Regions from separate parts of the Streptomyces sp. NPDC007917 genome, predicted to be linked through region 1. Evidence: riboswitches for the same ligand, from Rfam matches in the RefSeq annotation. Region 1 holds a riboswitch; each other region holds the start of a gene.
What was found. A riboswitch is a leader RNA that binds a small molecule or an ion and turns the genes downstream of it on or off. The one in region 1 is predicted to bind thiamine pyrophosphate.
Positions count from the first base shown of each region.

Region 2: linked by a shared signal. The riboswitch ahead of ACFZDL_RS15320 (thiamine ABC transporter substrate-binding protein) and the one ahead of thiO (glycine oxidase ThiO) in region 1 are both predicted to bind thiamine pyrophosphate.
Region 3: linked by a shared signal. The riboswitch ahead of thiC (phosphomethylpyrimidine synthase ThiC) and the one ahead of thiO (glycine oxidase ThiO) in region 1 are both predicted to bind thiamine pyrophosphate.

Region 1 is NZ_JBIBKK010000005.1:289,505-299,209, reverse strand. Features, by position in the region: gene ACFZDL_RS11745 (hypothetical protein) at 1-449, opposite strand, end outside; gene metF (methylenetetrahydrofolate reductase [NAD(P)H]) at 489-1,406, opposite strand; gene thiE (thiamine phosphate synthase) at 1,560-2,216, opposite strand; gene ACFZDL_RS11730 (Rv2175c family DNA-binding protein) at 2,351-2,716, opposite strand; gene ACFZDL_RS11725 (FAD-dependent oxidoreductase) at 2,830-4,080, opposite strand; TPP riboswitch at 4,220-4,334, shown strand; gene thiO (glycine oxidase ThiO) at 4,331-5,584, shown strand; gene thiS (sulfur carrier protein ThiS) at 5,614-5,814, shown strand; gene ACFZDL_RS11710 (thiazole synthase) at 5,821-6,714, shown strand; gene ACFZDL_RS11705 (SRPBCC domain-containing protein) at 6,740-7,192, shown strand; gene pknB (Stk1 family PASTA domain-containing Ser/Thr kinase) at 7,327-9,279, shown strand; gene ACFZDL_RS11695 (deoxyribonuclease IV) at 9,361-9,705, shown strand, end outside.
Region 2 is NZ_JBIBKK010000007.1:42,072-51,776, forward strand. Features, by position in the region: gene ACFZDL_RS15295 (hypothetical protein) at 1-332, shown strand, start outside; gene ACFZDL_RS15300 (Rossmann fold nucleotide-binding protein) at 585-1,727, shown strand; gene ACFZDL_RS15305 (glycosyltransferase family 4 protein) at 1,696-2,847, opposite strand; gene ACFZDL_RS15310 (ABC transporter ATP-binding protein) at 3,086-4,153, opposite strand; gene ACFZDL_RS15315 (iron ABC transporter permease) at 4,153-5,766, opposite strand; gene ACFZDL_RS15320 (thiamine ABC transporter substrate-binding protein) at 5,865-6,947, opposite strand; TPP riboswitch at 6,942-7,046, opposite strand; gene rlmN (23S rRNA (adenine(2503)-C(2))-methyltransferase RlmN) at 7,110-8,216, opposite strand; gene ACFZDL_RS15330 (phosphatidate cytidylyltransferase) at 8,299-9,513, opposite strand; gene frr (ribosome recycling factor) at 9,513-9,705, opposite strand, start outside.
Region 3 is NZ_JBIBKK010000032.1:56,456-66,160, forward strand. Features, by position in the region: gene hisC (histidinol-phosphate transaminase) at 1-10, opposite strand, end outside; gene ACFZDL_RS40005 (LacI family DNA-binding transcriptional regulator) at 526-1,626, shown strand; gene ACFZDL_RS40010 (metallophosphoesterase) at 1,858-3,099, shown strand; gene ACFZDL_RS40015 (hypothetical protein) at 3,292-4,251, shown strand; gene ACFZDL_RS40020 (TIGR03086 family metal-binding protein) at 4,248-4,802, opposite strand; gene ACFZDL_RS40025 (BRO family protein) at 5,055-6,065, shown strand; gene thiC (phosphomethylpyrimidine synthase ThiC) at 6,172-7,956, opposite strand; TPP riboswitch at 7,950-8,092, opposite strand; gene ACFZDL_RS40035 (YibE/F family protein) at 8,162-9,517, shown strand; gene ACFZDL_RS40040 (SsgA family sporulation/cell division regulator) at 9,505-9,705, opposite strand, start outside.

The DNA.
Region 1 (9,705 bases):
ACGCTGTGTGCGGCGTGCGCGGCGGAGTCGCCGTAGACGCCGTACTCGCCCGTGTCGTCGGGCAGCGGCTCCGGCTGGTACGCGGGTGGCTCCGGCGCGGCCACCGGGACCGCCTCCAGGTCGGAGACCTGGAGCGTCGGCTCGGCGTCCACCGGGGGCGGGGCGCTCTCGTCCTCCCCGCGGTTGAGGCCGGGCACCCCGCGCAGCGCCCACCCGGCGACGAAGCCGCGCCGGAAGGACAGCGTCACGTACGTCTGGCCGATCGCGAAGGCGACCGCCCCCGCGCCGATCACCGGCACGGACGGGATGAGCACCCCGGCCACCACGCCGAGGAAACCGGTGAAGGCGAGGAGCCGCCAGCGCAGCCGCGCCTTGTACTGCAGCAGCACCTCTCCCAGCAGCCACAGCGCGACCACGCCGAACGCGATGTAGAGGACCGCCCAGCCCATGCCCGCCCCTCTCGTGCGGCCGCCCGTCGGCTGCCGTCCTCAGGACCGCTGATGCAGTCCCAGATTCTCGTAGATCTCCAGTGTCGCCGGGGAGTGGTTCAGCGTAATGAAGTGAAGTCCGGGGATCTCCTCGGCCATCAACCGCGCACACAGCTGCGTGGCGTAGTCGATCCCGATCGAGCGTACAGCCGCCGCGTCGTCCTTCACCGCCAGGATCCGCTCCGCGAGGTCCGGGGGGAAGGCGGCGTTGCTCAGTTGCGCGAAGCGCTCGATCTGCTTCACGTTCGTGACGGGCATGATCTCAGGGATGATCGGCGTCGTACAGCCCGTGGCGGCGACCCGGTCACGCAGCCGCAGATAGTCCTCCGCGTAGAAGAACATCTGAGTGATCGCGAAGTCCGCGCCCGCCCGGCACTTGTCCACGAAGTGGCGGACGTCGGTGTCCCAGTCGGCCGAGCGCGGGTGCATCTCGGGGAAGGCCGCGACGCCGACGCAGAAGTCCCCCGACTCCTTGATCAGCTCGACCAGTTCGGCGGCGTAGGTGACGCCGTCGGGGTGGCGGACCCACTCGCCCATCGGGTCGCCGGGCGGGTCGCCGCGCAGCGCCAGCATGTTGCGGATGCCGGCGCCCGCGTACTGCCCGATGATGTTGCGGAGTTCGGCGCGGGAGTGGTTGACGGCGGTGAGGTGGGCGACCGGGGTGAGCGTGGTGTCGGTCGCGATGCGCTCGGTGACGCGCACGGTCCCCTCACGGGAGGAGCCGCCCGCTCCGTAGGTCACGGAGACGAAGGTCGGTGAGACGGCTTCGAGCCGACGGATGGCGTTCCACAGCGTCTGTTCTCCCTTCTCCGTCTTCGGGGCGAAGAATTCGAAGGAGTACGACTGCTCGCCTGATGCGAGCAGATCACGCACCGTCCGTGCGCGATCCGTCCTGGTGGAGGCTGTGCCTAGGGCCATACGGGAAGGTTAGCCAGCGGTTCGGCGCACGCCCAGCCGAAGGCGGCGTTATGCCCCTTTCGCCGGGCATTGGTCCGTACTGCGGACACTTTGCCGACGACGAGCCGACGACGAGCGGGCCGACGCGCCCCTCACGGGCCGCGGGCACACCCCTCACAGGTCCCGGGCGCGCACCCGCTTGGCCAGCTCGGCCGCGGCCGCGCCGGGGTCATCGGCCGCGGTGATCGCCCGCACGACGACGATCCGCCGCGCGCCCGCCTCCAGCACCTCGTCCAGGTTCGAGGCGTCGATTCCGCCGATGGCGAACCAGGGCAGCGCGGGCTTCAGGGCGGCGGTGTGGCGCACCAGCGACAGGCCCGGGGCGGGCCGGCCCGGCTTGGTGGGGGTGGGCCAGCAGGGCCCGGTGCAGAAGTAGTCGACGCCCGGCTCGGCGGCAGCGGCCTCCGCCTCGGCCGGCGCATGGGTGGACCGTCCGATCAGCACGTCCGCCCCGAGGATCGCGCGCGCCGCCGGGACCGGCAGATCGCCCTGGCCCAGGTGCAGCACGTCGGAGCCGATGGCATGGGCGACATCCGCCCGGTCGTTGACCGCCAGCAGCTTGCCGTGGCGGCGGCAGGCGTCGGCGAACACCGCGAGGTGGTCCAGCTCCTCGCGCGCCTCCATGCCCTTGTCGCGCAGCTGGACGATGTCCACCCCCGATGCCAGGACGGCGTCCAGGAACTCCGGCAGATCGCCCTGGCGCCGGCGGGCGTCGGTGCACAGATAGAGCCGGGCGTCGGCAAGCTGCTCGCGGGCGGCGGTGGTGGCCATCGGGACGGCTCTCCCCTGGGTCGGCGACGTGTCGGCGGCATGTCGGCGGCGTACGGACCGGAGCGGCCGGCCCGTACGCCGCGGTGGTGATTCAGCGGTGGTGATTCAGACGGTACGGATGGTGGTGCGGCGGCTCAGACGGCGAGCGCCTGGGCGCGGCGCTTGACCTCTGTGCCGCGATTCTCGCGCAGGGCCTGGGCCGGGGTGCCCGGCAGGCTCGGATCCGGGGTGAAGAGCCACTCCAGCATCTCTTCGTCGCTGAAGCCGTCGTCCTTCAGCAGCGTCAGGGTGCCCACCAGGCCCTTGACGACCTTTCCGTCACCGATGAACTCGGCGGGCACCTGGAGCACCCGGTTCTCGCCACGGCGCACCGCGATCAGCTGACCCTCCTTGACCAGCTGCCGCACGCGCGTCACCTCGACACCGAGCCGTTCGGCGACGTCGGGGAGGGTGAGCCAGGCGGGGACGAGAGCATCGATCTTTGCGTCAATCTCGGTCACGGGACAAGCCTGCCATCTGGGACTGACAGTGGGTAGTCGGGCACCCGGCACAGGTGCCGCCGCGCCCGCGTCAGCCGCCCTCGGCCGAGGTCACCGCCGGGGCGCGCCGAGGGTCACAGGACCGCCGACTTGAGCGGCACCGACGGGTCCGCGGCGCGGCCGCGGTCCAGCCGGGAGCCCTGCTCGATCAGCTTGCGGCCCTGGGCCAGATCGCGCGGACGGCCGACGGCCAGCAGGGCGACCAGCGCCCCGTCGCGCAGCCAGCACACCGACCAGGCCGCGCCCTGCGGGTCGCCGCGCCAGACGAGTTCGTCGGCGGCGGCGTGGTGGCCCGCGTACTGCACGAAGCGGCCGAACTGCTCGGACCAGAAATACGGCACCGGGTCGTAGACCGAACCGGTGAAGTGCGCGTTCCGGCTGCCGACCACATTGGCGGCGACGGTGCGCGGCCCCTGCAGGGCGTTGTCCCAGTGGTGCACCAGCAGCCGCTCGCCGTAGCGGGCGGAGGGGAAGGACGCGCAGTCCCCGACGGCGTACACGTCGGGCGCCGAGGTGCGCAGCTGTTCGTCGGCGGCGACGGACCGGTCAGGGGCCAGCTCGACGCCCGAGTCCGCCAGCCAGCCCGTGGCGGGCCGCGCCCCGATGCCGATGACCACCGCGTCGGCGCTCAGCCGGGTGCCGTCCCGGAGCAGCACCCCCTGCTCGTCCACGGAGGCCACCTGCGCGCCGGTGACCAGCTCGACGCCGTAGTCGGCGTACCAGCCGGCCATGGGGGCCGCGACCTCGGCCGGGAGGGCGCCCGCCAGCGGGCGGTCGGCGGCCTCCACGACGGTCACGGCGCAGCCCGCCTCGCGCGCCGCCGTGGCGAACTCCGCGCCGATCCAGCCCGCCCCGACCACCACGATCTCGCGCTGCCCGGCGAGCACCGGGCGCAGCCGCTCCGCGTCGTCCAGCGTGCGCAGCAGATGCACGCCGGGCGCGCCCTCGCCGCCGGGCAGGGTGATCGGCTCGGCGCCGGTGGCGATCACCAGGACGTCGTACGGCACCGGGCCCGCCGCGGTCTGAAGCCGCCGCGCGCCGGTGTCCAGGCCGGTGACGGACACCCCGAGGCGCAGCTCGACGCCGAGCGCGGCGAAGTCCACGTCGAAGGCCGAGCCCTCGGCCTTGCCGAGCAGGACGGCCTTGGACAGCGGCGGCCGGTCGTACGGCTGGTGCGCCTCGGCGCCGAGCAGCAGGATGCCGCCGGTCCAGCCCTGGTCACGCAGCGCGACGGCGGTCTGCACCCCGGCCATCCCCGCGCCGACGATCACCACTTGCTGCCCGCTGCCCCCCGCGGACGCCGATTTCGTCGTCTCATCGCTCACACGATCACTGTAGGGCGGCGCGAGGGGCCGACCGGAGAACCGGCGGACGAGATCTCCGGCACAGGAGCGGCCGCGGGCGGGTCGCCCGGCGGCGCTCGCCCTTCCGGGCGGTTCCGGCCTCGTACTAGGGTTGGCGGGACGAAGCACTCGCGGGAGCCCGGACGCACCGGGCTGAGAGGGAGGCTGAAGCGGCCTCCGACCGTACGAACCTGATCCGGGTCATGCCGGCGAAGGGAGGGGCGTTACAGCCATGCACGCATCGCGCGCGAACGCATCGCGCACATCCTCACGTACGCAGCCGGACGGGCCATCGGACGGACCGCCGGACGGACCGTACGACGCGCTGGTCGTCGGAGGCGGTGTCATCGGCCTGGTCACGGCCTGGCGGGCGGCCCAGCGGGGGCTGCGCACCGCCGTCGCCGATCCGGCGCCGGGCGGCGGCGCGGCCCAGGTGGCGGCCGGGATGCTCGCGGCCGTCACCGAGCTCCACTACGGCGAGCAGACGCTGCTCGCCCTCAACCTGGCCTCCGCGCGCCGCTATCCGGAGTTCGTGGCCGAGCTGGAGGAGGCGAGCGGCCAGGACGTCGGCTACCGCGCCTGCGGCACGCTCGCCGTGGCCTTCGACCCCGACGACCGTGCCCACCTGCGCGAACTCCATGACTTCCAGCGGCGGCTCGGACTGGAGTCACAGTGGCTGACGGGGCGCGAATGCCGGCGCCTGGAGCCGATGCTCGCGCCGGGCGTGCGCGGGGGCCTGCGCGTGGACGGGGACCATCAGGTCGACCCGCGGCGGCTGGCGGCGGCGCTGCTGGCCGCGTGCGAACGGGCCGGCGTGGTCTTCCACCGCGCCCGCGCGGAGCGGCTCACGCTCACGGCTGACCGCGCGACCGGCGTCCAACTCGCCGACGGCACACGGCTGGCCGCCGAGCGGACCGTGCTGGCCGCGGGCAGCTTCAGCGGACGGCTCGCGGGCGTCCCGGAGGACGTGCTGCCCCCCGTACGCCCCGTCAAGGGCCAGGTGCTGCGGCTGCGCGTGCCGCCCGCGTACGCGCCGTTCCTGTCCCGGACCGTACGGGCCGAGGTGCGCGGCGGGCACGTCTATCTGGTGCCGCGCGAGAACGGCGAGCTGGTCGTCGGCGCCACCTCCGAAGAGCTCGGCTGGGACACCACGGTCACCGCGGGCGGCGTCTACGAACTGCTGCGCGACGCGCATGAGCTGGTGCCCGGCATCACCGAGCTGCCGCTCGTCGAAACCCGTGCCGGGCTGCGCCCCGGCTCCCCCGACAACGCGCCGCTGCTCGGCCCGAGCGCGCTGCCCGGCCTGTTCGTGGCCACCGGCCACTACCGCAACGGCGTCCTCCTCACCCCCGTCACGGGCGATGTCATGGCCGAGGCGCTGACGCGCGGCGAACTCCCCGACGAGGCCCGGCCGTTCTCCCCGCGGCGCTTCCAGGCCGCGCCCGTCAGCCCCACCACCCCCGTACCGCAGGAGCAGCCCTCATGAGCGCCCCCATGACCGGCCCGACCGCCTCCATGACCGTCTCCGTGAACGGCGAGCCCCGCGAGCTCCCCGGCGGCACCACCCTCGACCTGCTGGTCGCGGAGCTGACCCCGGCGCGCTCGGGGGTCGCCGCGGCCGTCAACGAACAGGTCGTCCCGCGCGGCCAGTGGCCCGCCACCCCGCTCGTCGACGGAGACCGGGTCGAGGTCCTCACCGCGGTCCAAGGAGGCTGAACCCAGATGGCCGAGACGACGCAGGACACCATGCACGACACGACGTACGCCACGGTCCGCCCCGGGCCTGCACCGGACCCGGACCGGAACCGGACCCCGGACCCGGACCCGGACCCGCTCACCATCGCGGGGACCGCCTTCACCTCCCGCCTGATCATGGGCACCGGCGGCGCGCCCAGCCTGGAGGTCATGGAGCGCTCGCTGCTCGCCTCCGGTACGGAGCTCACCACCGTCGCGATGCGCCGCCTGGACCCCACCGTGCAGGGCTCGGTCCTGTCGGTGCTCGACCGGCACGGCATCCGCGTGCTGCCCAACACCGCCGGGTGCTTCACGGCCGGCGAGGCGGTGCTGACCGCCCGGCTGGCGCGGGAGGCGCTGGGCACCGACTGGGTCAAGCTGGAGGTGGTGGCCGACGAGCGCACCCTGCTCCCCGACCCGGTCGAGCTGCTGGACGCCGCCGAGACGCTGGTCGACGACGGCTTCACCGTCCTGCCGTACACCAACGACGACCCGGTCCTGGCCCGCAAACTGGAGGACGTGGGCTGCGCCGCGATCATGCCGCTGGGCTCCCCCATCGGCTCCGGTCTCGGCATCCGCAATCCGCACAACTTCCAGCTGATCGTCGAGCGCGCCACGGTCCCGGTGATCCTGGACGCGGGGGCGGGCACCGCCTCGGACGCCGCGCTCGCCATGGAGCTGGGCTGTGCGGCGGTGATGCTCGCGTCCGCCGTCACCCGCGCCCAGGAGCCCGTCCTGATGGCCGAGGCCATGCGGCACGCGGTCCGGGCCGGCCGGCTGGCGCACCGCGCCGGCCGCATCCCGCGCCGCCATTTCGCCCACGCCTCCTCACCTGCGGAGGGGCTGGCCGCGCTGGACCCGGAGCGCCCGGCGTTCGGGTAGGGCGGTGAGCGGTTAGCGTGGTGGCATGGTGGCCGACCGGATCGAGCGCGAGGTGTACGTCCAGGCGCCCGTCGACCGCGTGTGGCGGGTGCTGACGACCCCCGAGCACATCCGCGTCTGGTACGCGTTCGAGGGGTGCGAGATCGACCCGCGTCCCGGCGGGACGCTCCGCTTCCGCTGGGATGACCAGGGGGAGTTCCACGGCAAGGTGGAGAAGGCGGTGCCGGACGCGCTGTTCCGCTTCCGGCTCGCCAGCGAGCCGGACCGCCCCCTGGGCGCGGAACCGGGCGACTCGACCCTGGTGGAGTTCGCGCTCTCCGCCGAGGGCCACGGCACCCGGCTCCGCCTGGCCGAAAGCGGCATCCAGGAGCTCGCGGTGCCGGAGGACGCGAAGGCCAAGCACGCGGAGTACGCCGCCGCGACCTGGACCACCGCGCTGGAGGAGCTGTCCGCGCTGGCCGCCGCGTCGCACAACTAGGGCCCGTGTTCAAAGGGCGCGCGTACGGCCAGGAACACGCGCGCGGCCAGGGCATGTCACCGTTCGGCACCAGTCCCGCGCCCGGGCCTGGCAAGCGACCTTGCGTGTCGTAGCGGCTCGTAGACTGCTCTCTCGTGGATACGACCCTGCATGATCCCTTGGTCGGACAGCTGCTCGACGGCCGCTACCGCGTCGAGGCGCGCATCGCCGTGGGCGGCATGGCGACGGTCTACCGCGCCGTCGACACACGGCTCGACCGCGTACTGGCCCTCAAGGTGATGCATCAGTCGCTCTCCACCGACGACTCCTTCGTCGAGCGCTTCATCCGCGAGGCGAAATCCGTGGCCAGGCTCGCCCACCCCAATGTGGTGGGCGTGTACGACCAGGGCACCGACGGCTCCCACGTCTATCTCGCGATGGAGTACGTCGCCGGGTGCACGCTGCGCGATGTGCTGCGTGAGCGCGGCGCGCTGCAGCCGCGGGCCGCGCTGGACATCCTGGAGCCGGTGCTGGCCGCGCTCGGGGCGGCGCACCTCGCGGGGTTCGTCCACCGGGACATGAAGCCGGAGAACGTGCTGATCGGCGACGACGGCCGGGTGAAGGTCGCCGACTTCGGACTGGTGCGGGCCGTGGACACCAACACCAGCGCCTCCACCGGCACCCTGCTGGGCACCGTCTCCTATCTCGCGCCCGAGCAGATCGAGCACGGCACGGCCGACACCCGCGCCGATGTCTACGCCTGCGGTGTGGTGCTCTACGAGATGCTGACCGGCGCCAAACCGCACACCGGGACCACCCCGGCGCAGGTCCTCTACCAGCGGCTGAACGAGGACGTGCCCCCGCCCTCCGCGAGTGCGCCGGGGGTCGCGCCGCAGCTGGACGGCCTGGTCGCCGCGGCCACCGCCCGTGAGCTCGGGCAGCGCCCCGCCGACGCCGTCGAACTGCTCGGCCTCGCGCGGGAAGCGCGTGCCGCGCTGAGCGACGAACAGCTCGACGCCGTGCCCCCGCAGGCCAAGGCGGACGCGCACGACGGCTCCGAGAACCGTACGAGCGTGATCCCGCGCCCGGTCGGCGGCATCGGGGGGCCGGTGCCCGCCGATGAGCAGCAGCTCAATCTCACCAGCCGGCTGGAGCTGCCGCCTCAGCCGCCGCAGGGCGGGCGCCCCCCGCGGCCCGCCGGCCGCGGCCGGCTGCCGCGCCGCGGGATCGTGACGATCGTGGTCGGGCTGCTGCTCGCGCTCGGCCTCGGGGTGGGCATCTGGTACATCAATTCCGGCCAGTTCACCAAGGTGCCCTATGTGCTGGGCAAGTCCGAGGCGGACGCCCGGAACAAGCTGAAGGACGCCGGGCTCGAGGTGAAGATCACCCGGGAGTTCAGCGATGCCGTGGACAAGGGCAGGGTCATCAAGACCGACCCGGGCGGCGGCAAGCAGATCCGCGACACCGGCACGGTGACGGTCCACATCTCCGACGGGCCGCCGCGCACCAAGGTGCCCAATGTCGTGGGTATGCCGCTCAAGCAGGCGAAGCAGCAGATCTCGGACGCGAATCTGTCCGTCGGCGAGGTGACCGAGGACTTCAGCGACGAGACGCCCCAGGGCTCGGTGCTCAGCACCGACCCGAAGGCCGGCACCACCCGCCGGCCGGACACCCCCGTGGGGATCATGGTCAGCAGGGGCCCCAAGATCGAGATCCCCGATGTGATCGGCGAGTCCGAGGAGGACGCCCGGGCCGAGCTGACCGAGGCGGGATTCACGGTGGAGATCGCGTCGGAGCGGGTCTTCTCCGACGAGGACAAGGGCTCGGTCGCGGACCAGTCCCCGGCCGCGGACGGGGGCGCCGTGGGCGCCAAGGGCGACAAGGTGACGCTGACCCTGTCCAAGGGCCAGGAGATGATCGAGGTGCCGGACGTCACGGGCATGTCCGAGGGCGACGCCAAGCAGACGCTGGAGGCGGCGGGCTTCGAGGTCGACGTGGACAAGCCGCTGCTGTTCCCCGGTGACAAGGTCTCCGACCAGTCGGTGGAGGGCGGGGACAAGGCACCCAAGGGCAGCACCGTCACGATCAAGTTCAAGGGAGTCTTCTAGGGCGTCCCCTGAGGGAGCCCTCAGGGGATCTCCCCCGGGCCCGGCTCACGGCCGTCGGGCCCGGACTGGCACCCTGGGCTCGTGAGTACGCCCAAGAACCGCACCCGCGACCGCAATCCGGTCGGCGGCCATATCCGCGTGGCCGGCGGCCTGGCCACCGTCGGCCTGCCGTACGCCCGTGACATCGGCGCCGAGGCCGTCCAGGTCTTCGTCGCCAACCCGCGTGGCTGGGCCACCCCGCGCGGGGTGGCGGCGCAGGACGAGAAGTTCCGCGCGGCGTGTGCCGAGCAGTCGGTCCAGGCGTACGTGCACGCCCCCTACCTGATCAACTTCGGCTCGCACAGCGCCGAGACGGCCGAGCGGTCGGTCGACTCGCTGCGCCACTCGCTGCGGCGGGGCCGCGCCATCGGCGCGCCGGGCGTCGTC
Region 2 (9,705 bases), on a different contig from region 1:
CTGTCGGCGTGCTGTGGGCCGTCGCCACCGCCGCGTACGCCGCGGTCGAGCTGTACGGCGTCGGCGCCGGCCCGTCCGGGCACCGCCCATTCGGCCCGCTCATCGGCCTCGGCGCGGCCCTGATCATGATGTGCGCCACCGCCTCGGTGCTCACGGCGGCGCTCGAGGCGAAGAGCGCGCGGGGCCGGACGACGGAAGCCCTGCTGCGCCTGGGCGCGCCCCCGCGTCTGCTGCGGGGCGCCGCGGCCCTGCGCGGGCTGGCGCTGCTGGTGCTGCTGGCACCGCTGACCTGGGCGGTCGCGGAGCTGAGCACGCTGCCGTTCAACCACTGACCCGTGCGGCCGCGCCAACCGCCGTCCGGCCGCCATCCCGGTCGGCAGGGACGACGCGGGCCGTACGGGGCGCGGGACACGGGGCGCGGGACACGGGGCGCGGGACCGGGCCGTACGACGGGACGCGGGACCGGGCCCGTACAGGATGCCGGCCGCCCGCTCTCCGCACCCGTCCGCTCCCCGCGCCCCGCCCGCTCCCCGCGCCCACCTGCGGGAGGAGACCGCGCGCACCGCCGCCAGTAGCATGTCGCCGTGCTGACCGACGACGCTTCCACCGCCGCCCAAGACCCGTGTCCCGACCGGGAGATCGAGTCCCTGCGGGAGTTCGACGAGGTCGTGGCGCGCGGCACCCTGGCCGGTTACCGCGTCCAGTCCGTCGACCTGACCGACCGTACGCGGGCGCTGCTCGGCACGGACACCGCCGAGGCGGTGTTCCTCGGCTGCCCGATGGAGCCGGAGGCCGCCGCCAAGGTGCGGGCCGGCGGCGCGCTGGTCTTCCCGCCGGTGCCCGGTCTGCCGTTCGACCCCTACCGCGGCACCCTCTACTCGCCGCAGGAGCTGTTCGAGGGGCTGGCGGAGCGGGGCTACGCGGGGACGCCGGACGCGCTGGCGTACGCCTGGTTCCAGCGCACCAAGGCCGACGGCGACATCTTCTCCTCGATGCTGCGTTCCATCCACGACGACGCCGTCTCGGACGCCCTCGACGAACTCCTGACCGGGGCCCGGGTGGTGGGCGTGATGGGCGGCCACGCCCTGGAGCGCGGCTCCGAGGGCTACGCGGGCGCGGCCCGGCTCGGGCGGGCCGTGGCGCGGGCCGGGTTCATGGTCGCGACCGGCGGCGGCCCTGGCGCGATGGAGGCGGCCAACCTGGGCGCGTACGCGGCCCCGTTCGCCGACGACATGCTCGACGAGTCCCTTGAACTGCTCGCCAAGGCCCCCTCCTTCCGGCCGTCCGTCGGCGAGTGGGCCGAGGTGGCCTTCGCGGTGCGCGAGCGGTGGCCGGACGGCGGCGCGTCGGTGGGCATTCCGACCTGGTTCTACGGGCACGAGCCGCCCAGCGCGTTCGCCTCGCACATCGCGAAGTACTTCGCCAACGCCACGCGCGAGGACGGCCTGCTGGCGCGGTCGAACGCAGGGGTGGTGTTCCTGCCGGGCGCCGCCGGGACCGTACAGGAGATCTTCGACAACGCGACGCCGAACTACTACGAGTCGCGCGGCGAACCGACGCCGATGGTGCTCGTGGACCGCGACCACTGGACGCGCCGCCTGCCGACCTGGCCGCTGCTGGAAGCGCTCGCCGAGGGCAGGCCCATGAAGGCCCGTATCGCGCTGGTGGACTCGGTGGACGAGGCTCCGGGCGCGCTCATGTCCCTGGGGGCGTCCCCGGCGCGCTGAGCAGCCGGGCCAGGGTCCGGTACGAGGTGTCCCAACTCCACTCCTCACGCACCCAGGCCCGCCCCTTCTCGCCCATGGCCCGGGCGGCGGGCCGGTCCCGGAGCAGCGCGATCAGCCGGTCGGCGATGGCGCGCGTGGCACGGCCGTCGACGACGTGCCCGGTCTCGCCGTCCCGGACGGCGTCCGGCGCGCCGCCGGAGTCCCCGGCGAGCACCGGCAGCCCGGCGGCGGCCGCCTCCAGGAAGACGATGCCCAGGCCCTCGACCTCCAGACCGCCCCTGCGGGTGCGGCACGGCATCGCGAAGACATCGGCGGCCGCGTAGTAGGGCGGCATCCCGCGGTGCCGCACCCCGCCCGCGAAGACCACGGCGTCCCTGACGCCGTGCGCGTCGGCGAGCCGGCGCAGCCCGTACGCGTCGGGGCCGTCGCCGACGAGCAGCAGGACGGCCCCGGGGACGGCCCGGCGCACCAGCGGCAGCGCCCTGATGAGGGCGTCCTGGCCCTTGCGCCGGACGAGCCGGGCGGCGCACAGGATCACCTGACGGCCTGTGAGCCGGTGGCGTTCGCGCACGTGGCGCGCGTCGAGCCCGGGGCGGAAGGCGGAGGTGTCGACTCCGGGGGCCAGCCGGGTCATCCGGGCCGCGGCGGCGGGCCCCAGGGCGGCGGCGATGGACGCGCCGGTGGCGGCTCCGAGGTAGGTCACGGTGTCCGCCCCGGCCCCGACGCGGCGCAGCAGCGCGCGGGCCCCCGGGGTGCGGGCCCACCACACCTCGTGGCCGTGCGTGGTGGCGACGATCCGGCGCACCCCCGCCTCGCGGCGCAGCCGCCCGGCCATCAGCCCCAGGGGCGCGGCGGCGCCGAACCACACGCTGTCGCAGCGGTGGCGGCGGGCCAGCTCCACCGCGCGGCTCGTGGCGCGCCGGGTGGGCAGCAGCGTGCGGGCGCCGTCGCGGACCACGGGGTGGGGCAGATCGGCGTCGTACAGTGCCGCGCCCGGCTCGGAGGAGGTGTGGACGACGACGGCCTCCGGTGGGAAGCGGCTGGTCATGGCGTGGACGAAGGTCTCGATGCCGCCCTGGCGCGGAGGGAAGTCATTGGTGATCACGAGGGTGCGCGGCATCCCGCGTGGCGGTTCGGTCATACGGCCCGAGGCTAGGAACGACCGCCGCCCCGCCGCGTCACACGGAGGGGGTAACTCCATCGTCACGCCGTGGTGTGACCAAGGGTCACGCCGTGGGCTGAAGACGGTGTTTGAGGATCATCCCGTGCGGTGACGCGGCCCGCCACCGCGGTACGGAGAATGGCGCCATGAGCTCTGTCCGCGGGCGGCGGGCGCGCGGCTGGGGCGACGCCCCCGCCTACTCCTGGGCAGCCGGAGCGGCGCTGACCGGATGCGCGGCCGACGCGCCCAGCACCACCACGTCGTCCGCGTCGAACGCGACGCCGACCCGCTCCCCCTCCTTCGGCGCGTCCCGCAGCGCGCACGCCGCCTCCAGGCGCGGCGCGCCGGCCGGCTGGAGGACGAGGGCCACGCGGTCGCCGCGGAAGGTGCGCGCCGCCACCGTGCACGGCAGGCCCTTCTCGGGGGAGGTGAGCCGCACCCCGGCCGGGCGGACCAGCAGCCGGCACGGCCCCTGAGGAGTGCCGTCGGGCACGGGCAGCTCGCCCCAGGGGGTGTCGGCGCTCTCGCCGTGTACGACGGCGTCAACCAGGTTGTCGAAGCCAAGGAAGCGGGCGACGAACTCGCTGGCGGGGCGCTGCCACACCTCCAGCGGGGTGCCGGACTGCGCGATGCGCCCGTCGTCCATCACCACCACCCGGTCCGCGAGCGCGAAGGCCTCGCCCTGGTCGTGGGTGACCGCGAGGACTGTGGTGCCCAGTTCGCCGAACAGCTGGCGCAGTTCGACCACCAGCCGCTCCCGCAGCCCGCGGTCGAGCTGGCCCAGTGGCTCGTCCAGCATCAGCAGCGTGGGCCGCGGGGCCAGGGCGCGGGCCAGCGCGACGCGCTGCTGCTCGCCGCCGGACAGCGAGGCGACCGCGCGCCGCTGCGCGCCCGGCAGGCCGACCAGCTCCAGCAGCTCGGCGACCCGGTGCTCCGCCTCGGCGCGCGCCACCTTGCGCATCCGCAGCCCGAAGGCGACGTTGCCGCCCACGTCCCGCTGCGGGAAGAGCTGGTGGTCCTGGAACATCAGGCCCACGCCGCGCCGGTGGGTGGGCACCCCCGCCTGGTCCCGCCCGGCCAGCAACACCCTGCCGGTGTGGGCCCGCTCCAGGCCCGCCACCACGCGCAGCAGCGTGGACTTGCCGCCGCCGCTGGGCCCCAGCACCGACACCGTCTCGTGCTCGGCGACCTCGAGGTCCACGGCGTCCAGCGCCGCCCGCTCGCCGTAGCGGACCGTCACCTCGTCCAGGCGCAGCAGCGTCATCAGAACTCCCCCGAACGGTCGGTGCGGATCCGCTCCAGTACCAGCAGGGAGCCCGCGCACACCAGCATCAGAATCGTGCTCAGGGCCATGGCCTGGCCGTAGTTGAGCTGCCCGGCCCGGCCCAGGAAGCGGGCGACGGCCACCGGGAGGGTCGGGTGGTCAGGCCTGGCGATGAAGACCGTCGCGCCGAACTCGCCGAGCGATACGGCGAAGGCGAAGCCCGCCGCGACCCCGAGGGCCCGTGCGACCAGCGGCAGGTCCACCTCCCGCCAGGCCCGCAGCGGGGACGCGCCGAGCACGGCCGCCGCCTCGCGCAGCCGGTGGTCCACCGCGCGCAGCACGGGCAGCATGGTCCGTACGACGAAGGGCACGCCCACCAGGGCCTGGGCGAGCGGTACGAGGATCCATGAGGCGCGCAGGTCCAGCGGCGGCTCGTCGAGGGCGATGAGGAAGCCGAAGCCGACGGTGACGGCGGAGGTGCCGAGCGGCAGCATCAGCAGCGCGTCGAATCCCCGTACCAGTCTGCCCGCTTTTCTGGTCAGCGCCGCGGCCGCCAGGCCGCCCACGACGAGTGCGAAGACGGTTGCCACGGCGGCGTAGCGCAGGGAGTTCCAGAGGGCGTCCACAGGGGGCACGAAAAACGTCCCGCCGCTGTCCGCGGCCGACTGCAGGGCGCGGTAGTAGCCGAGGCCGTAGCCGCCGGGGGCGTCCAGGGACCGCTCGACCAGGACGGCGAGCGGCAGCAGGATCAGCAGCGCCACGACGGCGAGCACGCCCCACAGCAGCGCCCATTGGGCCGCGCCCTGGGGGCGGCGCGCGGTCTGTTCGGGGTCGACCAGCTTCAGGGCGCTCTCGCGGCGCCGGACGGTCCACGCGTGCAGGGCCAGGACCGCGGCCACGGCCGCGAACTGGATCAGCGTCAGCACGGCTGCGGTCGGCAGGTCGAGCAGTTGGGCGGTCTCCCGGTAGATCGCGACCTCCAGGGTGGCGTACCGGGGGCCGCCGAGGATCTGGATGACGCCGAAGGAGGTGAAGGTGAACAGGAAGACCATCAGGGCGGCTGCCGCCACGGCGGGCGCCAGCGCCGGCAGCGTCACCCGCCGCCACGCGGCCAGGCGGCTCGCGCCGAGCACCCGCGCGGCCTCCTCCTGCCGCGGGTCGAGCTGCGCCCACAGCCCGCCGACGGTCCGTACCACCACCGCGTAGTTGAAGAAGACGTGGGCCAGGAGGATCGCCCATACGGTGGTGTCGAGCCGTACCCCCCACAGGTTGTCCAGCAGCCCGCCGTGGCCGAGCAGGGCCAGGAACGCCGAGCCCGCGACGACGGTCGGCAGGACGAAGGGGACGGTCACCACGGCGCGCAGCAGCCGCTTGCCGGGGAAGGCGAAGCGGGCGAAGACATACGCGCCGGGCAGCGCGACGGCCAGCGTCAGGGCGGTGGAGGCGGCCGCCTGCCAGGCGGTGAACCACAGGATGTCCAGGACCGCCGGGTCGGTGAGCACGTCGCCGATGCGGCCCAGCCGCCACTGGCCGTCCACGCGCAGCCCGCGGGCGACGATGGCGGCCACCGGATAGAGGAAGAACAGCGCGAAGAAGGCGGTGGGCACGGCCATCAGGGCCAGCCGCAGCGCCGCCCCGCGCAGCCGCGAGCGACGCCGCCCGGGGCGCCGGCTCGCCGCCTCGGGCGTCTTCGAGGACGGCTCGCGGCCCTTTACAGGACGAGCGAGGACCATGCCTTGACCCACTGGTCACGGTTCTTGGCGATCTTCCTGGGCTCCAGGGTGGCCGAGTCGGCGATCTTCACGCCGTACTTCGTGAACAGCTCGGGCAGCTTCGCGTCCTCGCGGGCCGGGTTGACGTACATGTTGAGCGGCACGTCCTCCTGGAACCGCTTGGTCAGCAGGAAGTCCAGCAGTGCCTTGCCGCCCTTGGTGTTCGACGCGCCGTTGAGGAGTCCGGCGAATTCCACCTGGCGGAAGCAGGTGCCCGTCGCGACCCCTGTGGGGGCCTGCGCGGGCCGCGGTTTGGCGTCGACCACCTCGGCGGGCGGGCTGGAGGCGTACGAGACGACCAGCGGCCGGTCGCCCTTGGCGCCGCCGGCCGAGCCGGAGAAGCGGTCGTAGTACGCCTGCTCCCAGCCGTCGACGACCTCGACGCCGTTGGCCCTGAGCTTCTTCCAGTAGCCCTGCCAGCCGTCGTCCCCATACCGGGCGGCCGTGCCCAGCAGGAAGGCGAGGCCGGGCGAGGAGGTGGCCGCGTTCTCGGTGACCAGGAGGTTCTTGTAGGCGGGCTTGGTCAGGTCGTCGAGGGTCTTCGGCGGGGCCAGCTTCTTGTCGGCGAAGTACTCGCGGTCGTAGTTGACGCAGATGTCGCCGAAGTCGACCGGGGTGACGCGGTGCTCGGCCCGGTCGAGCTGGAGGGCCGCCGGGACCTTGTCCAGGCCCTTGGCCTGGTAGGGGGCGAACAGGTCGTTGTCGAGCGCGCGGGAGAGCAGGGTGTTGTCGACGCCGAAGAAGACGTCTCCCTGGGGATGCGACTTGGAGAGTATCGCCTGGTTGACAGCGGCCCCGGCGTCGCCGCCCGGCAGCACCTGCACCTTGTAGCCGGTCTGCCGGGTGAACTCCCGCAGCACGGCCTTCGACGCGGCGAACGAGTCGTGCGTGACCAGTTTCACGGTCTTGGAGCCGGAGCCTCCGGAGGAGCCGGAAGAGTCCTCGCCGCAGGCGACGAGCGTGGTGAGGCCGAGCGAGCCGAAGAGGGCGGCGACGACGGCATGCCGAAGACGGCTGTTCATATGAGGCTGACTCCCTACGCCGGTATGACCCGGATCAGGTCCGAGGGTCTGCGGCCGTGCCGCACTCTCAGCGCTGTTCGCGCTCCCCTGTCGGAATGTTCACTTGTACGAGATGTAAGAGCTGTGTACGAGGTGGTGCCAGGGCACCGTATCAGCCGGCCCTCAGCGCTCCGCCGCCGCCAGCTGCCCGCACGCCCCGTCGATCTCCTGCCCCCGGGTGTCCCGCACGGTCACGGGCACGCCGTGTGCCTCCAGGGCGGCCACGAACGCCTTCTCGTCCTCCGGCCTGGACGCGGTCCACTTGGAGCCGGGCGTCGGGTTGAGCGGGATCAGGTTGACGTGCACCCGGCGGCCCTTGAGCAGCCGCCCCAGCAGGTCGGCCCGCCATGCCTGGTCGTTGATGTCCCTGATCAGGGCGTACTCGATGGAGACGCGACGGCCCGACTTCTCCGCGTACTCCCACGCCGCGTCCAGGACCTCGCGGACCTTCCAGCGGGTGTTGACCGGGACGAGCGTGTCGCGCAGCTCGTCGTCGGGCGCGTGCAGCGACACCGCGAGACGGCACTTGAAGCCCTCGTCGGCGAAGCGCAGCATCGCCGGGACCAGTCCGACGGTCGAGACGGTGATGCCGCGCTGGGACAGGCCGAGGCCGTCCGGCTCCGGGTCCGTCAGCCTGCGGATGGCGCCGACGACGCGGTTGTAGTTGGCCAGCGGCTCGCCCATGCCCATGAAGACGATGTTGGACAGCCGCGCCGGGCCTCCCGGGATCTCACCGTCCCGCAGCGCCCGCATCCCGTCGACGATCTGGTGGACGATCTCGGCGGTGGACAGATTGCGGTCCAGGCCCGCCTGGCCGGTGGCGCAGAACGGGCAGTTCATGCCGCAGCCCGCCTGGGAGCTGATGCACATGGTGACCCGGTCCGGGTAGCGCATCAGCACGGACTCCACGAGCGTGCCGTCGAAGAGCCGCCACAGGGTCTTGCGGGTGGTGTCGTCGTCGCAGCTGATGTGGCGCACCACGCTCATCAGGTCCGGCAGCAGCCCGGCCGCCAGCTTCTCGCGCGCGGCGGCCGGGATGTCGGTCCACTGGGCCGGGTCGTGGCTGTAGCGGGCGAAGTAGTGGCGCGATACCTGGCCGGCGCGGAAGGGCTTCTCGCCGAGGGCGGCGACGGCCTCGCGGCGCTCGGCGGGCGAGAGGTCGGCGAGATGCCGCGGGGGCTTCTTGGCTCCGCGCGGCGCGACGAATGTGAGTTCTCCGGGCTTGGGCATGGTCCAACCAGTGTCGCAGACGTGCGAACGGCCTCGCGCCACGCGTGGCACGAGGCCGTACAGCCTTCGGTCGGGGGGCCGGTCAGCCGCCCCCCACGAAGATCACCAGCAGCAGCCAGACCACGGGCGCGGTGGGCAGCAGGGAGTCCAGCCGGTCCATGATCCCGCCGTGGCCGGGCAGCAGCTTGCCCATGTCCTTGATGCCCAGGTCACGCTTGATCATGGACTCGCCGAGGTCGCCGAGGGTCGCGCTGATCGCGACGGCGAGCCCGAGCAGCACCCCCTGCCACCATGCGCCGTCCTTGATCAGGTACTGCATGGACAGCGCGCCCGCGACCATCGCGAAGGCGATCGCGCCGAGCAGCCCCTCCCGGGTCTTGCCGGGGCTGATGCGCGGGGCGAGCTTGTGGCGGCCGAAGCGCCAGCCGACCGCGTACGCACCGGTGTCGCTGACCACGGTCAGCAGCAGAAAGACGAGCACCCGCCGCGGCCCGTCGTCGGCCGCGAGCATGAGTGCGACAAAACTGGCCAGGAACGGCACATAGAAGGCCGCGAAGACGCCGGCCGTGACATCCCTGAGGTAGTTCTCGGGCGGCTCGGTCATCCGCCATACGAGCACGGCCAGGGCGGTCAGCGCGACGGCCACCCACGCGCCCTCCGCACCGCGCACATAACCGGCGACCACCATGGCGACGCCGCCCACCGCGAGCGGCACCAGCGGGACGCGGATGTCCTTGCGCTCGGCCAGCCGCGAGGTCAGCTCCCACAGTCCGACGACCACCGCGACCGCTATGACGCCGATGAACACCGGCTTGTAGATGAAGAGCGAGGCGACGACCAGCGCGCCGAGGCCGACGCCCACCCCTATCGCGGCGGGCAGATTGCGGCCCGCGCTCTTCTTCTTCGAGCCGCCCATCTCGTCGGCGCTCCCGCTCTGGTCGGCGCTGCCCGGTGCGCCGGGCTGAGCGGCGCCGCCGGAGGGCGTGGGGTGGGGGCGGTCCGGGGGCGTGGGCGGTTGCGCGGCGGGCTGCCGCGGCCCGCGCTCCGGCTCCCGGTCGTCGCGGAACAGGGGGCCGCTCGGCTGAGCGGCCCCCCGGTCACGGTCGGCGGCATCCCAAGGGTCTCCGCCTGCGTGGGGCACGGTGGGCATGGGCCGAGTCTGCGCCGCCTCGCCCACGTCGTGCGCGGGACCCGCCGAGGGCGAGGGCACCTTGGCGCGAAGCGAGGGAGGGGGCCCCTGCTGGGCCGGTCCCCGGAGGCGGGCGCTCGGCGGAGCCCCCCAGGATGAGTCGTTCATCAGACCTCGAGCAGCTCGGCTTCCTTGTGCTTGAGCAGTTCATCCACCTGCGCGACATACTTCGCGGTGGTGTCGTCGAGCTCCTTCTCGGCGCGGCGGCCCTCGTCCTCGCCGACCTCGCCGTCCTTGATCAGCTTGTCGATGGACTCCTTGGCCTTGCGGCGGACGCTGCGGATCGAGATCTTCGCGTCC
Region 3 (9,705 bases), on a different contig from region 1:
TCTCAGTCACCGCGGCTCCTCCTCGACCGTCCCGTCCGTGCGCCGCCCGCGCACGTCGATACCTCACACTGTATGAGGCATCCTGGGCCCGGCCTATCGACGGGCGAGCCCCGGGCACGCGGTACCAGGACCCCGCGCCCGGGGGGCGCGAGAAACCCGGCGCGCGGGGCGCGAGGACCGGCGCACAGGCCGGCCGACCGGGGTGCGGGATGGCGTACGGCTGGGCACGGGATGGCTCATAGCTCGGGATGGCTCATTAGCTGAGGGGGAGCGGTTCCGCTTCTGCCGCGCGCCGGTGGCGAGCGCCCTGGCGCGCATCACCCGTGCAGGTGAGTTGAGACCTCATCGAGACAACGACCAATCGGCAGGCATGGATATGCCAGAGGCGACTACTGCCGCACCCAGGCCATCAACTGGCTTGATTTCCAAGGGGATTGGCCATAGCGCTCATGCAGAAACGTGCCTTCGGCGGGCCGAGCGTACCCCAGCGCGAAGGGGCCACCCTCGCCCTACTATCGGCTCGCCATGACAGCAGCAGGGAAGCACCAGGTGAGCCGGTCGACCGGCCGCCGGCTGGGACGGGCGGGCATCCGGGACGTGGCCGCCGCAGCCGGGGTCTCGATCACGACCGTCTCCGACGCGCTCAACGGCAAGGGCCGGCTCCCGGACGCCACCCGCCGCCATGTCCGCGAGGTCGCCGACCGGCTGGGCTACCGCCCCTCCGCCGCGGCCCGCACCCTCCGTACCGGCAAGTCCGGCCTCATCGGCCTGACCGTGACCACCTACGGGGATGAACCTTTCACCTTCACCGAATTCGCGTACTTCGCCGAGATGGCGCGCGCCGCCACCTCCGCCGCGCTGGCCCGCGGCTACGCCCTCGTCATCCTGCCCGCCACCTCCCGCCACGACGTGTGGTCCAACGTCGCCCTCGACGGCACCGTCGTCATCGACCCCTCCGACCACGACCCCGTCGTCACCGAGCTGCTGCGCCAGGGCATCCCCGTGGTCAGCGACGGCCGCCCGGCCGGCACCCTCCCCGTCACCGCCTGGGTGGACAACGACCACGAGGCCGCCGTCCTCGGCCTGCTCGACCACCTCGCCGACTCCGGCGCCCGCCGCGTCGGACTGCTCACCGGCACCACCACCGACACCTACACCCGGCTGTCCACCACCGCCTATCTGCACTGGTGCGACAGGGTCGGGCAGGACCCGGTGTACGAGAAGTACCCGGCCCACGACCCGTGCGCCGGAGCCGTCGCCGCCGACCGCCTGCTGGCCCGCCCCGACCGCCCCGACGCCGTCTACGGCCTGTTCGACCCCAACGGCACCGACCTGCTGGCCGCCGCCCGCCGCCACGGTCTGCGGGTCCCCGACGACCTGCTGCTGGTGTGCTGCAGCGAGTCCGCGATCTACCGCACCACCGAGCCGCCCGTCACCACCCTCTCCCTCAAGCCCCGCCGGATCGGCACCGCCGCCGTGCAGCTCCTGATCGACGCCATCGAGGGACCGTGCGCCGAGCATCCCGTCGAGCGGGTCATACCCACCGAACTGATCGTGCGGACGTCCTCCCAACGGCGTCCGCCACGCACCACGGTGAGCGCGCCGCGCAGCCGTGCCGGGGGTTGACCTGAGGAAGACTTGAGGATGACGCGAGACGCACCCGAACCCGATCGGCTTTCCCTACCGGGCCAATCCGGGATAAAAGACCGTCGAAGTGGGACCGCGCCCCGATTGACGGCCCCCTGGTGCGTCACAAGCCCGTACGGTCATTCCTATGATGGGCGGACGACACCACGGACCGCCCTCGACCAGGCATGGTCCACACGGTGGCACGGCGGCGCGATGGTGGAGGGGTCGATGACTCAGGGGGCCGGTCTGGGAGCCACGGCACGGACCACGGCGGCAGTCCCGCCCGTACCCGCGTACGGCACGTCCACCGCGCCCGGCCCGCTCCAGGGCAGCGCGGTTCCCCCCGCCCCGAACCCGTACGGCGGGATGTCCCACGGCGCGGCCCCGCACGGCCGGGTCCCCCGCGACCCGGCCCAGCCCGCCCCGCCTCCGGCGCCCGCCGCGCAGCCCGCGCCCCCCGCCGCGCCCGCGCCCCCCTTCGCGCCGACACGGCCCGCGGAGTACACGCCCACCGAGCGCTCCCTGCCGGTCATGGGCCCCGGGCACACCCTCCCGGACACCCCCCTGGTGCCCCCGCAGGACCGCCCGACCGTCGAGCTCACCCCGGTCCCCGACCCCGAGCGCGCCCAGGCGCCCGAGGCCGACGGACCCGGCCCGCTGTACGTGGTCGGCGACGTCCACGGCTACCTCGACGAACTGCGCGAGGCGCTGGCCGCCCAGGGGCTGATCGACGCCAAGGGCAACTGGTCCGCCGGCAACGCCCGGCTCTGGTTCCTCGGCGACTTCACCGACCGCGGACCCGACGGCATCGGCGTCATCGACCTCGTCATGCAGCTCTCCGCCGAGGCCGCGGCCGCCGGCGGCTACTGCAAGGCCCTGATGGGCAATCACGAACTGCTGCTCATCGGCGCCAAACGCTTCGGCGACACCCCCGTCAACTCCGGCGCCGGCACCGCCTCGTTCCAGGCCGCCTGGCTCCTCAACGGCGGCCAGCGCACCGACATGGAGCGGCTGGAGGACCACCACCTGCAGTGGATGTCCCGGCTCGACGCGATGGCCGAGCAGGACGGCCATCTGCTCGTGCACTCCGACACCACCGCGTACCTCGAATACGGCGACTCCATCGAGGCCGTCAACGACACCGTGACCGAGACGCTGCAGCGCAGCGACGCCGACGAGTGCTGGGACCTGTTCCGCAAGTTCACCAAGCGCTTCGCCTTCCGCGACGAGGACGCCGGCCCCCTGGCCGTCCGCGAACTGCTCGACACCTACGGCGGACAGCGCATCGTCCACGGACACAGCCCGATTCCGTATCTGCTCGGCGAGGTCGGCTCCGAGGACGACGAGGACGGCGGCGCGCCGACCGTCGAGGGCCCGCACATCTACGCGGACAACCTCGCCGTCGCCATGGACGGCGGTGTCACGATGGCCGGAAAGCTGCTGGTCGTCCAACTTCCGCTGAATGACTGAGGATTTTGAGGGTTCATACCACGCCGCGCGGGGAAGATAGACAGTTTCACCGACGCGGAGCGAATTCGGGAAACCTACTGTCACCCCGCGCCGGATCGGCTCTACCATCGGCTTATCCGTAGCAGGCTCTCCTCCGTTTCCGCCCCACTGCCCGGTGACAGCCGGCATCAAGGCCCTACGGAGCATCGGGGGATGCACATGAACAGCGCTCCGCACCTGCTGATCGAGGACCGCCCGGAGTTCGAGCGGGTTCTCGACGAGGCGCTGCGTACCGCGGACCGCCGCGCGAATCTCAGCGGCGTCGGGCAGCGGCTCAACAGCGAGCAGCTGCGCACCATGGCGATGAACGCCGCGGCCGCCATCGCGGCGTGCGCGGCCGACGAATACCACGACTATGTGACCGCCCGTGAGAAGCTGCGCCAGCCGGCGCCGTCCGGCTGGCCCGACACCGTCGCCCCCGACACGATCGGCGACAACGCGTTCCCGGCCGCGGACGCGGCGGAGAACGGCGCGGCGGGCGAGGTGACGACCGCGGGCGGGTTCGCCACCGCGGTGGGGGACGCGGCGTCCGGCGCGGGTCTCGCCGCCGTGCTCTCCGTCCTGGCCCCGGTCCTGGCCGGCACCGCGGCGGTCATCTTCCTCCTCGTCGGCTATCTGCTGCACCTGCTCGACCCCACGCCGTCGATAGCCCAGCCGATGGTCACCGCGGGCTGGCTGTTCGCCGCGCTCACCGCCGCGGGCCTGCTGATCGCCGCCGTCGGCCTCCTGCTCACCGCGATGCGCAACGGCACCGGCGCGATCCGGGGCAGCGCGCGCAGCGCGCAACGCGAAGAGGTGGACCGCACCAGAGAGGCCTGGCGACTGGCGCTGCTTGAGCGCGGCGTGGTGCCCTTCCTGCGCGACGCGCTCGCCGACCCGGCGGCCGCCGACGGCTCCCACACCTCCCCGGCCCCGCCCCCCGCCTCCTCCCCGACGCGCCCCTCCTCGACCTACGTCCCCACCCGGTCCGAGGCCGTCGGCCGCACCCCCCACCTCGGCTACAGCCGCCCCGGCTTCTCCACGAAGGGCGACGTCCCCAAGACCCGCCCCCGCTTCACCAGCCCGGACTTCACCAGCCCGGACTACGGCGATCCGGAACACCAGCCGGACTAGGCGATCGGCCGGCCCGCCGGCCGAGCACCCCGCCCGGTGATGGCGAGCACCCGAGCGAAGGCATCGGCCCCGGGCCCTGGATCGGCACCCTCCCCGAACATCCCCGAGGCGCCGAGGCCCGGACCGAGCGGCACCAGCCATTCCAGCGCGGCCTCGGCCAGCCCCGGCTCCGGCGTGAAATCCACACCGAGGGCCTGGGCGAGATCCCAGGCGTGCACGCAGACATCCCCCCAGCGGATCATCACGGCGGCGTCCCCGCTCAACTCCCCGAACACCGGATGCCGCACCATCCGCTCCAACGCCCCCTCCCCCTCCGCCGCCCACTCCACCCGCGCCGCCCACACCTCGACGGTGTCACCGGGCGCGGCGACGACTTCCTCCCCCGTCAGGAGGGAGGTCGCCATGACGTGCCCGGCGATCACATGGCGCACCAGGTCGCGGATGGTCCACTCACTGCAGGGAGTGGGCAGCTCCCAGTCCTCCTCCTTCGCCTTGCCGAGTATGTCGGCGAACTGGGCGTTGACGACGCGTAGTGCGTGTCGGTTGTCCATCGAGGCTGCTCCAGGGGTCGTCGTTCAGGGTCGGTGATCTCGCGCCAGCGGAATGGTTCACTCCCCACCTTTTGAGCGAACTCGCCCTTAATCGTGGGTTGTTTGCCCATCGGGATCCATAACGTCCGGCATGGAGGTGATGCTCCCGTGAGCACACAGAACACCCCGCCGAACCCGGCGGGCAAGCAGGACGCGATCAACATCAACGACTTCGTTTTCGCGGCGACCGGAGCCCGCGTACGGCGACTCACGATGCCCGATGGGACCCACTGGTTCCCGGCAGTGGATGTGGCCAAAGACCTGGGCTACACGAACACCCGTCAGGCGCTTATCTGGCACGTCCCCGAAGACTGGCGCGTAAGTCTCGAAGAGCTTGCGCAAAGCGTCTATGGGAGTGATAGTTCGCGCAATATTGCAGGTCACGGGCTCAAAAAGTCTATGCGCATGGTGAGTCTGCCCGGCCTCATCCGGCTGGTCAACGGCTGCACCAAGCCGGAGTCCGAACCCTTCAAGAACTGGGTGACCGAGGTCGTGGTCTCCATCCAGCGGCACGGTTCGTACGAGCTCGAAAAGGCCGAAGTACAGCCCACGGCCCCGGACGCCCCGACCGCCTACGCCATGCCGAAGGAGGTCGCCGACGCCATCGTCCGGCTCGAGGAGCACAACCTCGACATGGACGCGCAGATGCTCGCCATGCAGCGCGAGGCCCAGGAACTGCGCCGCGAGAGCGTCGAGATGATGCGGAAGTCCGTGGAGGCACAGAAGGAGGTCGCCAAGACACAGCGGGAAGCGCAGCGCGACGCGGAGCGCGTTCAGCGCGAGATGATCGAGGCGATCCGCGAGTCCACCGCCGTCCAGCGGGAGTCGTTCACCGCCGGGCAGACCGCAGTCCATGTGCTGATGCAGTACATGAGCGAGATCCCCATGGCGATCAACCGGCTCGCTGACCGCTTCGGGGACATCGGAGACAGCACACGCCAGCGGGATCTGCCCGCGCCGACCCCCATGACACCGGCCTCGGTGATCGCCGAGTGGCGCGAGCGCAACCTCGTGATCACCGCCGATATCTGGGCCGTGGCCCTGCACATCCTGCCCGCGATCATCGACCAGGGCGAATGCCTGTACCCGCTGAGCACCATCGCGTCCAAGACCGGGCTCACCGAGCACCGCGTGCATGACGCCCTGCGCATGCTGCAGAAGCGCGGCTGCATCCGGCAGACCGGGCTGACCCCGGACGGCGCTCCGGTGTACGTCCTGAAGTAGTCCACGTGAAGTAGTCCACGTGAAGTAGCCCGGCCCCAGCACGGCACGAGGGCCCGAAGTCGCAATCCGAAGTTGCGGCTTCGGGCCCCCCGCACATTACCGCCACTCAGTCCGCGATCGGCAGATATACGCGATTACCCGCCGCCGCGAACTCCTTCGACTTCTCCGCCATCCCGGCCTCCACCTCGGCCGTGTCCATGGCGCCCCCGTGCTCACGCCGGATGTCCTGGGAGATCTTCATACTGCAGAACTTCGGCCCGCACATGGAGCAGAAGTGCGCCGTCTTCGCCGGTTCCGCCGGAAGCGTCTCGTCGTGGAAGGAGCGGGCCGTGTCCGGGTCGAGGGCCAGGTTGAACTGGTCCTCCCAGCGGAATTCGAAGCGGGCGTCGGACAGGGCGTCGTCCCACTCCTGGGCGCCGGGGTGGCCCTTGGCGAGATCGGCCGCGTGGGCGGCGATCTTGTAGGTGATGACGCCGGTCTTGACGTCGTCGCGGTCCGGCAGGCCCAGGTGCTCCTTCGGCGTGACGTAGCAGAGCATCGCCGTGCCCCACCAGGCGATCATCGCCGCGCCGATGCCCGAGGTGATGTGGTCGTAGGCGGGGGCGATGTCGGTGGTGAGGGGGCCGAGCGTGTAGAAGGGGGCCTCCTCGCAGATCTCCTGCTGGAGGTCGACGTTCTCCTTGATCTTGTGCATCGGGACATGGCCCGGGCCCTCGATCATCGTCTGGACGTTGTGCCGCTTGGCGATCCGGTTGAGTTCGCCGAGCGTGCGCAACTCCGCGAACTGCGCCTCGTCGTTGGCGTCGGCGATGGAGCCGGGGCGCAGTCCGTCGCCGAGCGAGTAGGTGACGTCGTACGCGGCGAGGATCTCGCAGAGCTCCTCGAAGTGGGTGTAGAGGAACGACTCCTTGTGGTGGGCCAGGCACCACGCCGCCATGATGGAGCCGCCGCGCGAGACGATGCCGGTCTTGCGGCGGGCGGTCAGCGGGACGTACGGCAGTCGTACGCCCGCGTGCACCGTCATGTAGTCGACGCCCTGCTCGGCCTGTTCGATGACGGTGTCCTTGTAGATCTCCCAGGTCAGCTCCTCGGCCTTGCCGTCGACCTTCTCCAGGGCCTGGTAGAGCGGCACCGTGCCGATGGGGACGGGGGAGTTGCGCAGCACCCATTCGCGGGTGGTGTGGATGTTGCGGCCGGTGGAGAGGTCCATGACCGTGTCGGCGCCCCAGCGGGTCGCCCAGGTCATCTTCTCGACCTCCTCCTCGATGGAGGAGGTGACGGCGGAGTTGCCGATGTTGGCGTTGACCTTCACCAGGAATCGCTTGCCGATGATCATCGGCTCGATCTCCGGATGGTTGACGTTGGCCGGGAGGACCGCCCGGCCGGCCGCGATCTCCTCGCGGACCACCTCGGGAGAGACGTTCTCGCGGAGCGCCACGTACTCCATCTCCGCGGTGACCTCGCCGCGGCGGGCGTACGCGAGCTGGGTCACGGCGGCGCCGTCCCGGCCCCGGCGGGGCTGGCGGGGGCGGCCGGGGAAGACCGCGTCGAGGTTGCGCAGCCCGCCGCGCGGCGAGGTGTGCTTGATGCCGTCGTCCTCGGGGCGGACGGGGCGGCCCGCGTACTCCTCGGTGTCGCCGCGGGCGAGGATCCAGTTCTGCCGCAGCGGCGCGAGGCCGCGGCGGACATCTGTCTCGATCTGGGGGTCGGTGTACGGGCCGGAGGTGTCGTACAGCGTGACGTCCTGGCCATTGGTGAGGTGCACTCGGCGGACCGGGACCCGGAGGTCCGGCCGCGAGCCGGTGACATATCCCTTATGCCAGCCGCCCCGGGCGGAGCCCGTATCGGACTGCGTGCGCTTTTCGGGCGTGCGTGCATCCTGCAGAGTCATTGAGACCCACTCCCTACGCCGGCATTACCCGGTAACAGGTTCAGCGGTCGGCGCAGCATGGAGCCCGGGGTCATCCCCGGGCCGTCACCATCAGCGCCCTCTCAGCCCGGTGCTCCGAGCTCCCGCGATTGCAAAGGTGTCACCCACGCTAACGGTTCTCCTGCGGCGATGAACAGAGGGCCCTCGCTCTTGCGATGATCTGACGGTGACCTCGACACCGCAGCAGAGCCATGCCCACGGCCATTCGCACAGCCATGGCCCAGCCACGCCCGTCTCCACCCATCTGCGCAAGGTCATCGCGGCGGTGCTCATCCCGTTCACCGTGGCCGTCGTCGCCGGCCTGATCGTGCTGTGGCCGGGGGGCACGCCCGACCACAAGGCCCATGAGCGCAGCGGGCTCGGCTTCGACCAGCAGACCGTGGCCGGGCGGGTGGTGAAGGTCGAGGAGGTCAACTGTGCCGATGTCAACGCCCAGCCGCAGCAGCCCACCGAGCCGGGCCAGGCGGCCGCGGAGCAGGGGGGCGCGGCCGGGGGACCCGGCAAGAAGACCATCTGCGAGAAGGCGACCATCGAGGTCACATCAGGGAAGGACAAGGGCCGCACATTCGAGGAGATCGTGCAGCCGAACGCGTCCCGTAAGTTCTCCGCCGGGCAGAAGCTGAAGCTGGCGTACGCGCCCAAGGCGCCGAAGAATCTTCAGTACTCCGTCTCCGATGTCGACCGGACGCTGCCCATGGCGCTGCTCGCCGGGCTGTTCGCGCTCGCGGTCGTGGCCGTCGGACGGCTGCGCGGCGTCTTCGCGCTGGTGGCGCTCGCGGTCAGCTTCGGGGTGCTGACGCTGTTCATCCTCCCGGCGATCCTCGACGGCTCCAACCCGCTGGTCGTCGCGGTGATCGGGGGCAGCGCGATCATGCTCATCGCGCTGTACATGTGCCATGGGCTGACGGCCCGTACGTCCGTCGCCGTGCTCGGCACGCTCATCTCGCTGCTGCTGATCGGCCTGCTGGGCTCGCTGTTCATCGGCTGGGCGAGCCTGACGGGCAACACCGACGACCAGACGGGGCTGGTCCACGGCCTCTATCCGAACATCGAGATCCGCGGTCTGCTGCTGGCCGGGGTGATCATCGGATCGTTGGGTGTACTGGACGATGTGACCGTCACCCAGACCTCCGCGGTGTGGGAGCTCAGGGAGGCTGACCCCACGGCGGGCTGGCGCAAGCTGTACGCGGCCGCGATGCGCATCGGGCGGGACCATATCGCGTCCGTCGTGAACACCCTGGTGCTCGCGTACGCGGGTGCCTCGCTGCCGCTGCTGCTCCTGTTCTCGATCGCGGACAGCGGAGTGGGGACGGTCGCGACGAGCGAGATCGTCGCGGAGGAGATCGTACGGACGCTCGTGGGCAGCATCGGCCTCGTCGCCTCGGTGCCGGTGACCACCGCGCTTGCCGCGCTCGTGGTCTCCGCGGACCGCGCGCCACAGGGCGGCGCGGAGCCGGGTGGCCACGGGGGCCGGGGCGGGCGCGGGCGGCGGCGTCGGGCGCGCGGGCGTCAGCCGGCGTAACGGTCCTCCGCGAGGATCCGGTCCAGCTCCGCGTCCAGGTCGCCGACCGGGTCGCAGGCCGCCTGCTCCTGACCGAACGGAACCACCCGGTCCGTACGGTCCAGGAAGGCCACCAGCGGCGCGGCACCGGCCCGGAACAGCGCCCGCTCGGCCCCCACCTGGAGTCTGATGAAGACGTCCGAAAGCCC